DNA from 2 places in the Streptomyces sp. DSM 106670 genome. Region 2 is predicted to be linked to the other one. Evidence: riboswitches for the same ligand, from Rfam matches in the RefSeq annotation. Region 2 holds a riboswitch; the other holds the start of a gene.
The links. A riboswitch is a leader RNA that binds a small molecule or an ion and turns the genes downstream of it on or off. The one in region 2 is predicted to bind cobalamin.

Region 1 (5,636 bases), 7.4 Mb from region 2:
ACGACGGCGATCCGGCGGGCGACGGTGCGGCGGCCGAGCCCGGCGAGGGGGTTCCCGTCCAGGGTGACGACACCGGTGGCCGGGGCGAGGAGGCCCGCGAGGATCCGCAGCAGGGTGGACTTTCCGGAGCCGTTGGGGCCGATGAGTCCGACGGTGGAGCCGGGCGGCGGGGCGATGTCCACGCCGTCGAGGATGAGCCGGCCGCCCGCCTCCCGGCCGACCCGTTCGGCCCGCAGGCCTCCGGAACCGTGCGTGGTTCGGCTCATGACGTGCTCCGGGTGCGGTACAGGACGAGGACGAAGGCGGGGACGCCGATCAGCGCGGTGACGACGCCGACTGGTACCTCCTGCGGGTCCAGGACGGTCCGGGCGAGGGTGTCGACCCACACCAGGAAGATCGCCCCGGCGAGTGCGGTGACCGGCAGGAGCCGCCGGTGCCCGGAGCCGGTGAGGGCGCGGGCCGCGTGCGGCAGGACCAGGCCGACGAAGCCGATCGCCCCGGCCGCGCTGACCACGGCGGCGGTCAGCAGGGCGGTGGTGCAGAGCAGCACGATCCGGGTGCGGGCGACGTTCACGCCGAGCGCTGCGGCGGCGTCCTGCCCGAAGGCGAAGGCGTCGAGCGTACGGGCGTGGGCCAGGCAGACCACCAGGCAGACGGCGAGCACGGCGGAGCAGAGGACGACCTCGCTCCAGCCGACGCCACTGAGCGAGCCGAGGAGCCAGAACAGCACCCCGCGGGTCTGCTCGGCGTCGGCGGAGGTCATCACGACGAAGGAGGTGAGGGCGGAGAACAGCTGCATCGCGGCGACGCCGGAGAGGACGACCCGGTCGGTGGAGCCGCCGAGGGTGTGGCTGAGCAGCAGCACCAGGGCGAACGAGCAGATGGCCCCCACGAACGCCCCGGCCGACAGCGACACCGCTCCCCCGCCGACCCCGAGGACGACCACCACGACCGCCCCGGTCGAGGCTCCGGAGGAGACGCCGAGGACGAAGGGGTCGGCGAGCGGGTTGCGCAGCAGGGACTGCATCACCGTGCCGCACACCGCGAGCCCCGCGCCGCACACGGCGGCGAGGAGGGTGCGGGGCATGCGGAGGTTCCAGATGATGCCGTCCCGGATCGGGCTGAGGTCACTGGCGCCGAACCCGAGGTGCGCGGCGACGGCGGACCAGACGTCGGGCACGGAGATCCGGGCGGGCCCGATGGTGACGGCGACCGCGACGGAGGCCAGGAGGAGGAGCAGGCCGCCGACCCACAGCAGCACGGTGAGCGGCACGCCGCCCCGGCCGGGACCGTCCGGGCGGGCGGTGCCAGGTGGCGCGTCGGCCGCCTTCACGGCCGTACGGCTATCGGTGCTCACCCCGTGAGCCCGAAGTCGCGCAGTCCGGCCGCGACGCGCTCCAGGCCCTCGACGGTCCGGATGGTGGGGTTCATGGCCTGGCCGCTGAGCAGCACGTAACGGCGGTTCTTGACGGCGTCCATCGTCTTGGTGACCGGGTTGGACTCCAGGAACTCGATCTTCTTCTCGGCGCTCTCGGCGGTCTGCGTCGTACGGCTCAGATCGCCGATGACCAGGACGTCGGGGTTGCGGTCGGCGACGGTCTCCCAGCTGATCTGGGGCCATTCGTCGTGGGTGTCGTCGAAGACGTTCTTCGCGCCGAGTTCCTTGGTGATGACGCCGGGGGCGCCGCAACAGCCCGCGAGGTAGGGGGCCTTGGAGTCGGAGAACCAGTAGAGGAGGGAGGCGTCGGAGGCGTCGACGCCCTCGGTGGCCTTGTCGACGCGGGCCCGGAGCTTCTTCACCAGGGCGTCACCACGCTCGGGGACGCCGAACACCTGGGCCAGTTCGCGGACTTCCGTGTAGACGCTGTCCATCGTCAGCGGTGCGGTACGGGCTCCGTCGCCGCTGCCGCTGTTGTCCTTGCCGACGCAGTCGGCGGGTGAGATGTAGGTCGGGACGCCGAGCTTCTCGAACTGTTCGCGGGGCGCGACGCCGCCCTTGGCGAGGGTCGAGGCGAAGGAGGCGCTGAGGAAGTCGGGTTCCTTGTCGAGGACCTTCTCCGAGGAGGGCCGGTTCTCCGATATGCGCTCGACGCCGGCGTTGGCCTTCTCCAGGCCCTTCATCACCGGGTCGCTCCAGGTGGCGGTGCCCGCGAGCCGGTCGGCGAGGCCGAGCGAGAGCAGGATCTCGGTCGACCCCTGGTCGACGGAGACGGCCCGCTGGGGCGGGGCCTTCACGGTGACGGTGCGCCCGCAGTTCTGGAGGGTGAGCGGGAAGCCCTCGGTCTTCTTCCCGTCGGCGGCCCCGGTGCTTTCGCCCCCGCCGCAGGCGGTCAGCAGGAGGAGTCCCGCCGCGAGCAGGGCGGCGGTACGTATCGGGGCGGGGGTGGCCGTGGACAGCACGAAGGACCTCTGTGTCTCTGGGCCCAGCCGCGGAGCCCGTCGTACGGTTCCCGTGCCCCGGTGCGGGCGCGGGTGCCAGCAGGTCTTCGGACTCGGGTTCGTCCGGGCGGGACGCCTTCCCGGAGCAGGTGGGTGCTCCAGTGGCCGTGGCCCCGCCCGTCCCCCTCACCGCTGCGCGTCAGTTCCGGTTTCGCACCGGATTCCCTGACCCCGTCGCTGGGGTTCGACTGGCCCCGGCAAGCTATCACGCGGCTTCCCGCAGATCAGGCGCGGTGCGGCGGGCCGCTGGGCGCGGGGCCGGTGCGGCGCGGGATCGGCCCGCCGCACCGGCCCGGGCGGACTTAGGGCGTGTCCGGCGCCTGGAGGGCGATCACCGCGTTCTGGCCGCCGAAGCCGAAGGAGTGGCTGACGGCCCGCCGTACCGGCACCTCGCGCGGGGTCTTGGTGACGCAGTCGATGTCGAACCCGGGCGCGGGGGCGTCCAGGTTCGCGATCGGCGGGATCATCCCGTGCTGGAGCGTGAGGATCGTCAGGCCCGCCTCGATGGCGCCGGCCGCGCCCATGCAGTGGCCCAGTACGCCCTTGGGGGCGGTGACGGGCGGCCGGTGCGGATAGGCCCGGCCGATGAGGGCGGCTTCGGTGGCGTCGTTGAGGGGGGTCGACGTCCCGTGCGCGTTGACGTGGTCGACGTCCTCGGGCCGCCAGCCCGCGTCGCGCAGCGCGCCGTCGACGGCCGCCCGCGCCACGTCCCCGGAGGGGTGGGGGCTGGTGGGGTGGTGGGCGTCGGTGGTGGCGCCGGTGCCCGCGATCAGCGCCCGGGGGGAGGCGCCTCTGGCCCGGGCGTCCTCGGCCCGCTCCAGGACCATGACGGCCGCGCCCTCGCCCATGACGATTCCGGCCCGGTCGGCGGCGAAGGGCCGGCAGAGGCGGGCGGGGTCGCCGTCCCGCGGTGCCGCCGCGCCGGAGCGGGCGAAGCCGGTCATCGCGACCGGGAACACGATGGACTCGGTGGCCCCGGCGATGGCGATGTCGCAGTGGCCCAGCGTCAGCATGTCCCGGGCCACGGACAGGGCGGTCACCCCGGACGAGCAGGCCGTGCACGGGGCGAGGCTGGGTCCGGTGGCCTTCATCCGGATGGCGATCTCGGCCGCGGGCATGTTCGGGATGGTCAGCAGGATGCCCGAGGGTGAGGTGGCCTCGGGGCCGCGTCGCTCCAGGGCGACGGCCTGTTCGGTGAGTCCGGCGGATCCTCCGCTGCTGGTGCCGACCACGACGGCGACCCGGGCGCCGTCCCACCGCTCGGGGTCGAGCCCGGCGTCGGCGACCGCCTCCCGGGCGGCCAGGACGGCGAACTTGACGTACCGGCCCATCCGGAACGCGGTCCGGCCGCCGACCGCGTCGTCGAGGTCGATGCCGGAGACGGTGCAGGCGAAGTCGACGGCGCAGCCGTGCAGTTCGGGGACGGTGCGGGCGGGCGACTCCCCGGCGCAGACTCCGTCCCAGGTGGTGTCGGTGGTGTGGCCGACCGGGGTGATCATGCCCAGCCCCGTGACGGCGATGACGGGTCGCTTCATCGGGTGTTGCTCACCGGCACCGTGGCATCGGCCGCCGCGCTGCCGACGGCCGCGTCGATGTACGCGGAGATGTCGGCCAGCGTGGCGTCCTTGTACAGCTTCTCCGAGTCCGCGTCGACGCCCAGCGTCTCCTTGATGATGACGGCGAACTCGGCGACCGCGAGCGAGTCCATCTCCAGGCTGTCCATGGTGGACTCCGGCAGGATCTCGGCGGCGGGCACCTTGAAGGTCCCGGTGAGTACCTCGGTGATCTTGGGGTGGATGGTCTTCATGGCGATTCCTCTCATCGGCGTTTCACCGGCATCTGGCCGGCTCGGGTCTTCCCGTACGGCGGGTGGCCGAACGCAGCGACCCACCGCCCCAAATAACTGGATGACGATCTTCCGGTTACGCCTTGGGGCGAACCGATTCGTCTACGCTCACCTGCGGCTTCTCGAACCATCGGGAGAGGATCGAGGTGGTTCCCCAGTACGCCAGCAGGACCCCGCGGGTGCCGAGCGCGGCCACCTTCTCGCGCAGCGGGCGCCTCCTGCTGCCGCAGTTGGGCCGCTTGAATTCCGCCGCGCGGCCCCGGATTCCCGCCCTGCGGCCCCGGTGCCAGGGCCCCTCGGGGTCGTCGTAGACGTCCGCGTAACCGGGTCCGGCGATCGGCCAGTCCGACATCAGGCGCTCGGGAAGGGCGAAGGACCCGACCAGGGCGGGGGTGTGCGCGGCCACCGCGGCGATCGCCCGCTCCACCACGTCGGGCAGAAAGGTGACCTGATCGGCGGTCAGCCGTCCGGAGGCGAGCAGGTCACCGCTGTTGCGGGCGATCCACTGGAGTGCGAAGAGCCTGCGCAGCTCGGTCAGCCGCTCGCGCGCCTCACCCTCGGGCAGTGCGGCGACGGCTTCGGCGTACGCTTCGTCCGCCTGCCGGTAGGCGTACGCCTCGACGCCGCGCAGCGCGGCCGGGGAGGCGGCGTTCCAGCGGCCGAGCGGGTCGCCGGGCGGGGCGGCGCTCATCCGCTCCCGGGCCCGGGCGAACCAGAGGTTCTCCAGGGCCGCGACGAGCCGGCCGAGGAAGGCGGGGTCGTCGAGCTCGCCGGGGCCGTCCTCGGCGTCCGCCTCCCCGGCGGTGGCGCTGAACAGCATCTCGGCGGCGGCCTTGGCGTGCACGGCGAGGTTGTCGCCCTCGGCGGTGATCGCGCCCTCGATGCCGGTGAACAGTTCGGTCATGCCGTTGTTCTCCAGGAGCCCCTGGGCGCCGCACCGTTCACGGCATTCGACGATGACGCCGCGCGCCTGCCAGGTGATCCACCCCTTGGCGACGGCCACCAGGCGCTCCGCCTCGTCCCGGTCGGTCTCCGGGGCCGACTCCCAGCGGTCCAGGGCCCTGCGGTGCAGCAGGCTCATCGCGTAGACGGTGGCCATCGCCCCGGCCAGCGGCCCGTGGTGGCTGCGGTGCGCGTACACCGGGACCCGTTGCGCGGCGCGCGATCCGGAGATCATCCGGTGACCGGCGTAGCGCACGGCGATGGCCAGGGTGACCCGGGCCGAGCCGACCGCGCAGGCGCTCATGGAGAGCTTGCCGGGGGTGACCCGGCCGATGGAGGTGAGGAACCGCCTTCTGCGGTTGGGGATTTCGCTGTGGAAACGGCCGTCGTCGCCGATCCGCCCCTGCTG
Region 2 (5,636 bases):
GGCGGAGCTGACCGCCCGCCCGCCGGGGGCCCACAGCTGGACCAGCAGACCGTGCGGCCTCCTCTCCGGCGCCGCGCCCGCCGACGGCTTCACCCTCGGCAGCTCCACCGACTCCGCCTCCCCCGACGCCCGGGAGGACATCGGCGAGAACGGTACGCGGCCGCTCTACCGCCGGACCGGCTGCCTCACGGACCTCAAGGCCCCGGACGGCACGTTCTGGAAGCTCAGCACCACGGCCCGGGTGTACGAGAACACCGGGCCCGCCCGCCACGCCTACCGCGTCAAGGAGGATCTCGACCGCGCCCATGGGCGCGGACCCGAGAAGATCCATGACACCGCCTACGCGTTACCGGAGGACGACCAGGGCCGCCCCGGCCGCACCCTCCTCCTGTGGAACGGCGACCTCGTGCTCACCGTGTCCGCGTACGCACCGCACGGCAGCACGGAACACGACGTACAGAAGGACCTGGAACGCATCGTCGGCAACGCTGCGCGCCGCACCGAGGACGGCCTGCGCGATCACGACGCCTCCTCCCCCGCGCCGCGATGACCTCCATGGTCCGGCTCGGTGCCGCGGATCAGACGTCCGGCCGGGCGTTCGCCACCCGGTCGAGCCACTCCTTCATCAGCGCCGCCTCGGCGGTGCTCAGGCCCGCCCCGTGCTCCTTCCGCAGCAGAGCGCTCAACCGGGCCGCCGCCGTGGGCACTTCGGCGGCCGGCGGCACGTCGGGCGACGCGCTCGGTGACATCTCCGGCGAGACGTCCGGTGTGAGCACCGTCGCGTGCAGCGCGTCACGCACCCGTCTGGACACCTCGATGTCGTCGAACGTCGCGGGACGGGACACCAGCATCAGCGCCACCCCCACATTGGCCGACATGATCATCTGGGCGGCGAGCTCGGGCGCGACACGTATCCGGCCCCGGGCGGCGGCCCGTTCGAGGTCCCCGGTCAGGATCCGGTGGGACTCCAGCGCCGCGGCGGGCGGTGTGCGCATCGCCGGCGAGTTCATCAGCCGGTAGAGGTTGCGGTTGTCGAGGGCGAAGGCGACGTGGCTGTCCCACCCCCGGCGCAGGTCCTCCACCGGGTCCGTCGTCTCGCCGCGCTCCCTCTTCGTCGCCAGGTACTTCTCGAAGCCGTGGTCGACGACGGCCGACAGCAGGCCTTCCTTGTCGCCGAAGTGGCGGTAGAGGGCCGGAGCGCCCACCTTCGCCGCCTCGCACACGGCGCGCGTGGAGATATCACCGTCGGGCGACTCCCTGACCAGTGTGGCGGCCACTTCCAGGATGCGGGTGCGGGTGCTCGTACTCACCGGACGGACGCTATCAAGCGGCACGGCGGCGGTCAGACGATGCCGCCGTTGGCCCTCAGCACCTGGCCGTTGACCCAGCGGGCCGGGCCGGCGAGGAAGGAGACCACCTCGGCTATGTCCTGCGGGGTACCCAGCCGCTCCAGCGGCGGCTGGGCGGCCATCCGTGCGACGGTCTCCTCGTCCTTGCCGTCCAGGAACAGGGCGGTGGCGGTCGGCCCCGGCGCGACGGCGTTGACGGTGATGTCGCGGCCGCGCAGCTCGCGGGCGAGGATCAGGGTCATGGCCTCGACGGCGCCCTTGGTCGCGGCATAGGCGGTGTAGCCGGGCAGCGCCAGCGACAGCACCGAGCTGGAGAAGTTGATGATGGCCCCGCCCTCGCGCAACCGCCGCGCGGCCTGCTGGTCGACGACGAACGTGCCCCGGATGTTGGTGCGGTGCATCCGGTCGAGCGTGTCGAGTTCGAGCTCGGCCAGCGGCGCGAGCGCCATGACCCCCGCCGCGTGCACCACCACGTCGACGCCGCCGAACGTCTCCTCGGCGGCGTCGAAGAGCGCCGCGACGGCGACCTCGTCGGCCACGTCCGCCTGCTGGGCGAAGGCCTCACCGCCCGCGGCGGTGATCGCGGCGACGGCGGCCTCTGCCTCGGTGTGGTTGCCCGCGTAGTTGACGACGACCGCGAAGCCGTCGGCGGCGAGCCGTTCGGCGCTCTCGCGGCCGATGCCCCGGGAACCCCCGGTGACCACGGCCACCCGACGAGGGGCGTCACCAGCGCGTGCGGGCTGCGCGGAGGACGCGGATGCCGGCGTCGGCGTCGATACGGATGTGGACTGTTCGGTCATGGCAGTGCTCCTGGCGACTGGGGTCGCGGCGGTCCCGTGAAACCCGACGAGATCAACGCTAACACCATCGCAGTAGCGACGCTACCCCACGATCGTAGCAACGCTAATAAACATCGCTACCCTGCATTCGCCCGGCCCGCACACGACGGAACCCGCCGGGCAGGCCCCGGCGGGTTCCGTCGTGTGCGTCGGTGCGATCCGCTCAGTTCACCGCACTCGCGGTGCGGGGCGTCGCAGCGCGGGCCACGGGGGTCAGAAGACGTTCGGTGAGGTAGCCGAAGACCACTCCGAAGACGCTCCACAGCGTCGCCTGGACCGCGAGCGTCGAGAGCCGGAACTCCCACAACAGAGTCGCCGGGAAGTCCTTGCCCACCTCGTCGAAGGAGGGCAGGAAGGCGTAGGCCAGGCCGATCAGCAGAACGAAGCCGGCGACGGCCGCGGTGGTGGCGTTCCAGTTGCCCAGGCGGGGAGCGAGCCGTTTGCCGATGATGACGGCGGCGACGGCCAGCAGCACGCTGAGGGCGACCATCAGGAAGAACAGGGTGGTGCGCTTGCCGATGGTGTCGGGGTTGCCGACGGCGGGCGGGTTGGCCGGGTACTTCAGGAACGGCACGACGTAGACCGTGAGCAGGGCGGCGCCCGCGATCAGCGCGGCCGTGGCCCGGGGGCCGAAGTTGCCGATGCGGCCCAGCGCGTAACAGAACACGAGGGCGGCGATCCCGCCCACGGCGACGCCGAAGACCAGGACGCCGGTGGCGAGTCCGCCGGTCGCCTGCATGGTGCGGCTGACCAGCTCCTCACCGCCGCCGTGGTCGTGGCTGTGGGCCTCTTCGAGGGCGATGGCCGCGTCCACCTGGGACTCACCGAGGAAGTAGGCGACGGCGAGCGCCAGCGCGCCCGCGATCAGGCCCGCGAGCATGCCGCGCACGAGCAGAGCTCTGACAGATATGGAGTTCACGATGGTTTCCTGGTTTCTCTTGCTTCCCGTGTCCGCTGATTCCCTGCTGATTCAGGTGCCGCAGGTGCGTCAGTGGCAGGGGAAGCCGAGCAGGTGGCGGCCGTCGTGGACCCACTCGTGGACGCCTTCGCCCGAGATGAGCGCGGTGGCGCCCTGTTCGGCGCCGACGAAGTACAGCAGGACGAGCATGAGGATGCCGAAGAAGACCGCCCACGGGGCAATGGCCTTCGCCGAGATCGGAGTGATCGCGGATGTCCCGGTTGCGGGAACGGCGGACTGTGCCATCGCAGTACCTCCTGTGGGAACACGCGTCCCTGTCGTGGTGCCTCGGACGAAGGTGCCGGGTCTGACTTCCCCGCACGGATGCGGGTTCACAGTGGCGCGACCGTGCCGGATTCTCACCGGACTTCCGTCACACCCTCGTCATGGTCGACGTGACCATACCGCCTGTACGCAGGCGCCGCCATGGTCCAATCTGCGGAGCCGCGGAGCACGGATCCCTTGGGGCCGCAGGGCTTTGGGGCCCGTGGTGAAGGAGTGAGGGCAGGAACATGACAGTACGGGTGATGTTGATCTCACCGGCGATGAACGCGGCACTGCGGGAGGCCCGCTTCGACGGCGACGCTCCTCTGGACCGGTCCGGCCGGGAGCGCGCGCGGGCCGCGGCCGGCGCGGTGCCGGAAGCCGGGCTCGCACTGAGCGGTCCCTCCGAGCGGTGCCGCGAGACCACCGCCGCGCTCGGCCTGGCGGCGCGGGCGCGGACCGAACCGGCCCTGGCCGGCTGGGACCTGGCGCGCTGGGCCGGCCGCCGTCTCGACGAGGTGGCCGCCGCCGAGCCCGCACAGCTGGCCGCCTGGCTCGACGACCCCTCGGCGGCGCCGCACGGCGGCGAGTCGCTGCACGACCTGGTCGGGAGGACCGGCAGATGGCTGGACTCCCTCGGCGGACCGGACGCACCCGGCACGAGCTTCCTGGCGGTGGCCGAGGCCGCCGTCGTCCGGGCGGCGGTCGTCCATGGTCTGCGGCTGCCGGCGGAGGCGTTCTGGCGGCTGGACGTCGCCCCGCTGACGCTGACCGGACTCAGCGGCCGGTCGGGCCGGTGGAACGTGGGACTGGGCCGCCCCCTGACCGCTCCCCCGGTCGACTGAGCGTCACGCCGCGTCGCAGCCCCGGCAGACCGGCCGGCCGGGCGAACGTCAGACCGCGTTGCCGTCCCGCCAGTCGGGCCGGACCAGCACGGCCGTGGCGACGATGCCGTCCTCGATCCGCCAGAGCCCGTGCAGCGTCGTCGGCAGCGCCGGGTCGGTGAGCAGCAGCCGGGCGGCGAAGGAACCCTCGGCGGCCACACCGCCCCGAGGACCGTCACCGCTGCCCGGTTCATCGGTCCGATGGAACGTCAGGTCGGCCTCGGTGAAATCGAGTTCGAGGCCCGTGACCGGATACCAGGTCTTGAAGACGCTCTCCTTGGCGCTGAACAGGACCCGGTCCCAGTGGATTTCGCCCGTGCCGTCTTCGTCCGAGCCCTCCGGCGCGGGCGGGCCGATCCGCTCGCGTTCGGCGGGCAGCGTCACCAACTCCCGTACGCCGCTGGGGAGCGGGGCGTGCGGTTCCGCGTCGATGCCCAGCGACAGCACGTCCTTCGCACGGGCCAGCGCGGCGGCCCGGTACCCGTCGCAGTGGGTGAGGCTGCCGACGATTCCCTCGGGCCACAGCGGTCGTCCCCGGTGCCCGTGGAGCACGGCCACCGGCGGCAGGCCGAGTCCGGCCATGGCCCGCCGGGCGCAGGCGCGGGCCGTCGCGAAGTCGTTCCGGCGTTTGGCCACGCTCTTGGCGATCAGCGCCTCCTCCTCCGGGAAGAGGGTTCCGTCCGGGACGCTCTCCGCGCGGGTCGCCGCACAGGAGACGTCGGCGGGGAGCAGCAGCTCGATCACGAGGCGCCTCCGGGGGTGTGCGGTCGTGCGGACGGTTCGGCGCCGGTCCGGGCCGGTGGGGCGGGGTCGCCCTCGTACGGGAGGATCTGCCGCAGCAGACCGCGCGGGTGTCCCCTCTCGCGCCACTCCCTGGGGTAGCCGATGGAGACCTCCTCGAAGCGCACCCCGTCGTACCAGGTCGTCCGGGGGATGTGGAGGTGTCCGTAGACGACGGCGGTGACGTTGAAGCGGCGGTGCCAGTCGGCGGTCAGTTCGGTGCCGCACCACTGCGCGAACTCCGGGTACCACATCACCGACGTGGGTTCCCGCACCAGCGGCCAGTGCCCGGCCAGGACGAGGGGTATCTCGGAGTCGTGCTCCGCGAGCCGGCGTTCGGTCGCGGCGACCCGGGCACGGCACCAGTCGTCCCGGGTCGGATAGGGGTCCGGGTGGAGGAGGTACTCGTCGTTGCAGACGATGCCGGACTCGTGGGCGACGGCGAGCGACTCCTCCTTCGTGTGCGTTCCCGGGGCGCGGAAGGTGTAGTCGTACAGAAGGAAGAGCGGTGCGATCGCCACCGGTCCGTCCGGGCCCGGCCAGAGCGGGAAGGGGTCTTCCG

Region 1: it holds a riboswitch for cobalamin, as region 2 does, so the genes downstream of both, ACSMXR_RS01595 (ABC transporter substrate-binding protein) here and ACSMXR_RS34190 (CbtB domain-containing protein) in region 2, are expected to answer to the same signal.

Annotation. Positions count from the first base shown of each region.
Region 1 covers NZ_CM147704.1:378,642-384,277, forward strand. Annotated here, with positions in the region: gene ACSMXR_RS01585 (ABC transporter ATP-binding protein) at 1-266, opposite strand, end outside; gene ACSMXR_RS01590 (FecCD family ABC transporter permease) at 263-1,357, opposite strand; gene ACSMXR_RS01595 (ABC transporter substrate-binding protein) at 1,354-2,400, opposite strand; cobalamin riboswitch at 2,461-2,647, opposite strand; gene ACSMXR_RS01600 (beta-ketoacyl-[acyl-carrier-protein] synthase family protein) at 2,742-3,974, opposite strand; gene ACSMXR_RS01605 (acyl carrier protein) at 3,971-4,246, opposite strand; gene ACSMXR_RS01610 (acyl-CoA dehydrogenase family protein) at 4,362-5,636, opposite strand, start outside.
Region 2 covers NZ_CM147704.1:7,731,185-7,736,820, reverse strand. Annotated here, with positions in the region: gene ACSMXR_RS34210 (hypothetical protein) at 1-550, shown strand, start outside; gene ACSMXR_RS34205 (TetR/AcrR family transcriptional regulator) at 579-1,310, opposite strand; gene ACSMXR_RS34200 (SDR family oxidoreductase) at 1,343-2,149, opposite strand; gene ACSMXR_RS34195 (CbtA family protein) at 2,352-3,107, opposite strand; gene ACSMXR_RS34190 (CbtB domain-containing protein) at 3,177-3,392, opposite strand; adenosylcobalamin (AdoCbl) riboswitch at 3,438-3,532, opposite strand; gene ACSMXR_RS34185 (histidine phosphatase family protein) at 3,659-4,255, shown strand; gene ACSMXR_RS34180 (4'-phosphopantetheinyl transferase family protein) at 4,304-5,038, opposite strand; gene ACSMXR_RS34175 (metallophosphoesterase family protein) at 5,035-5,636, opposite strand, start outside.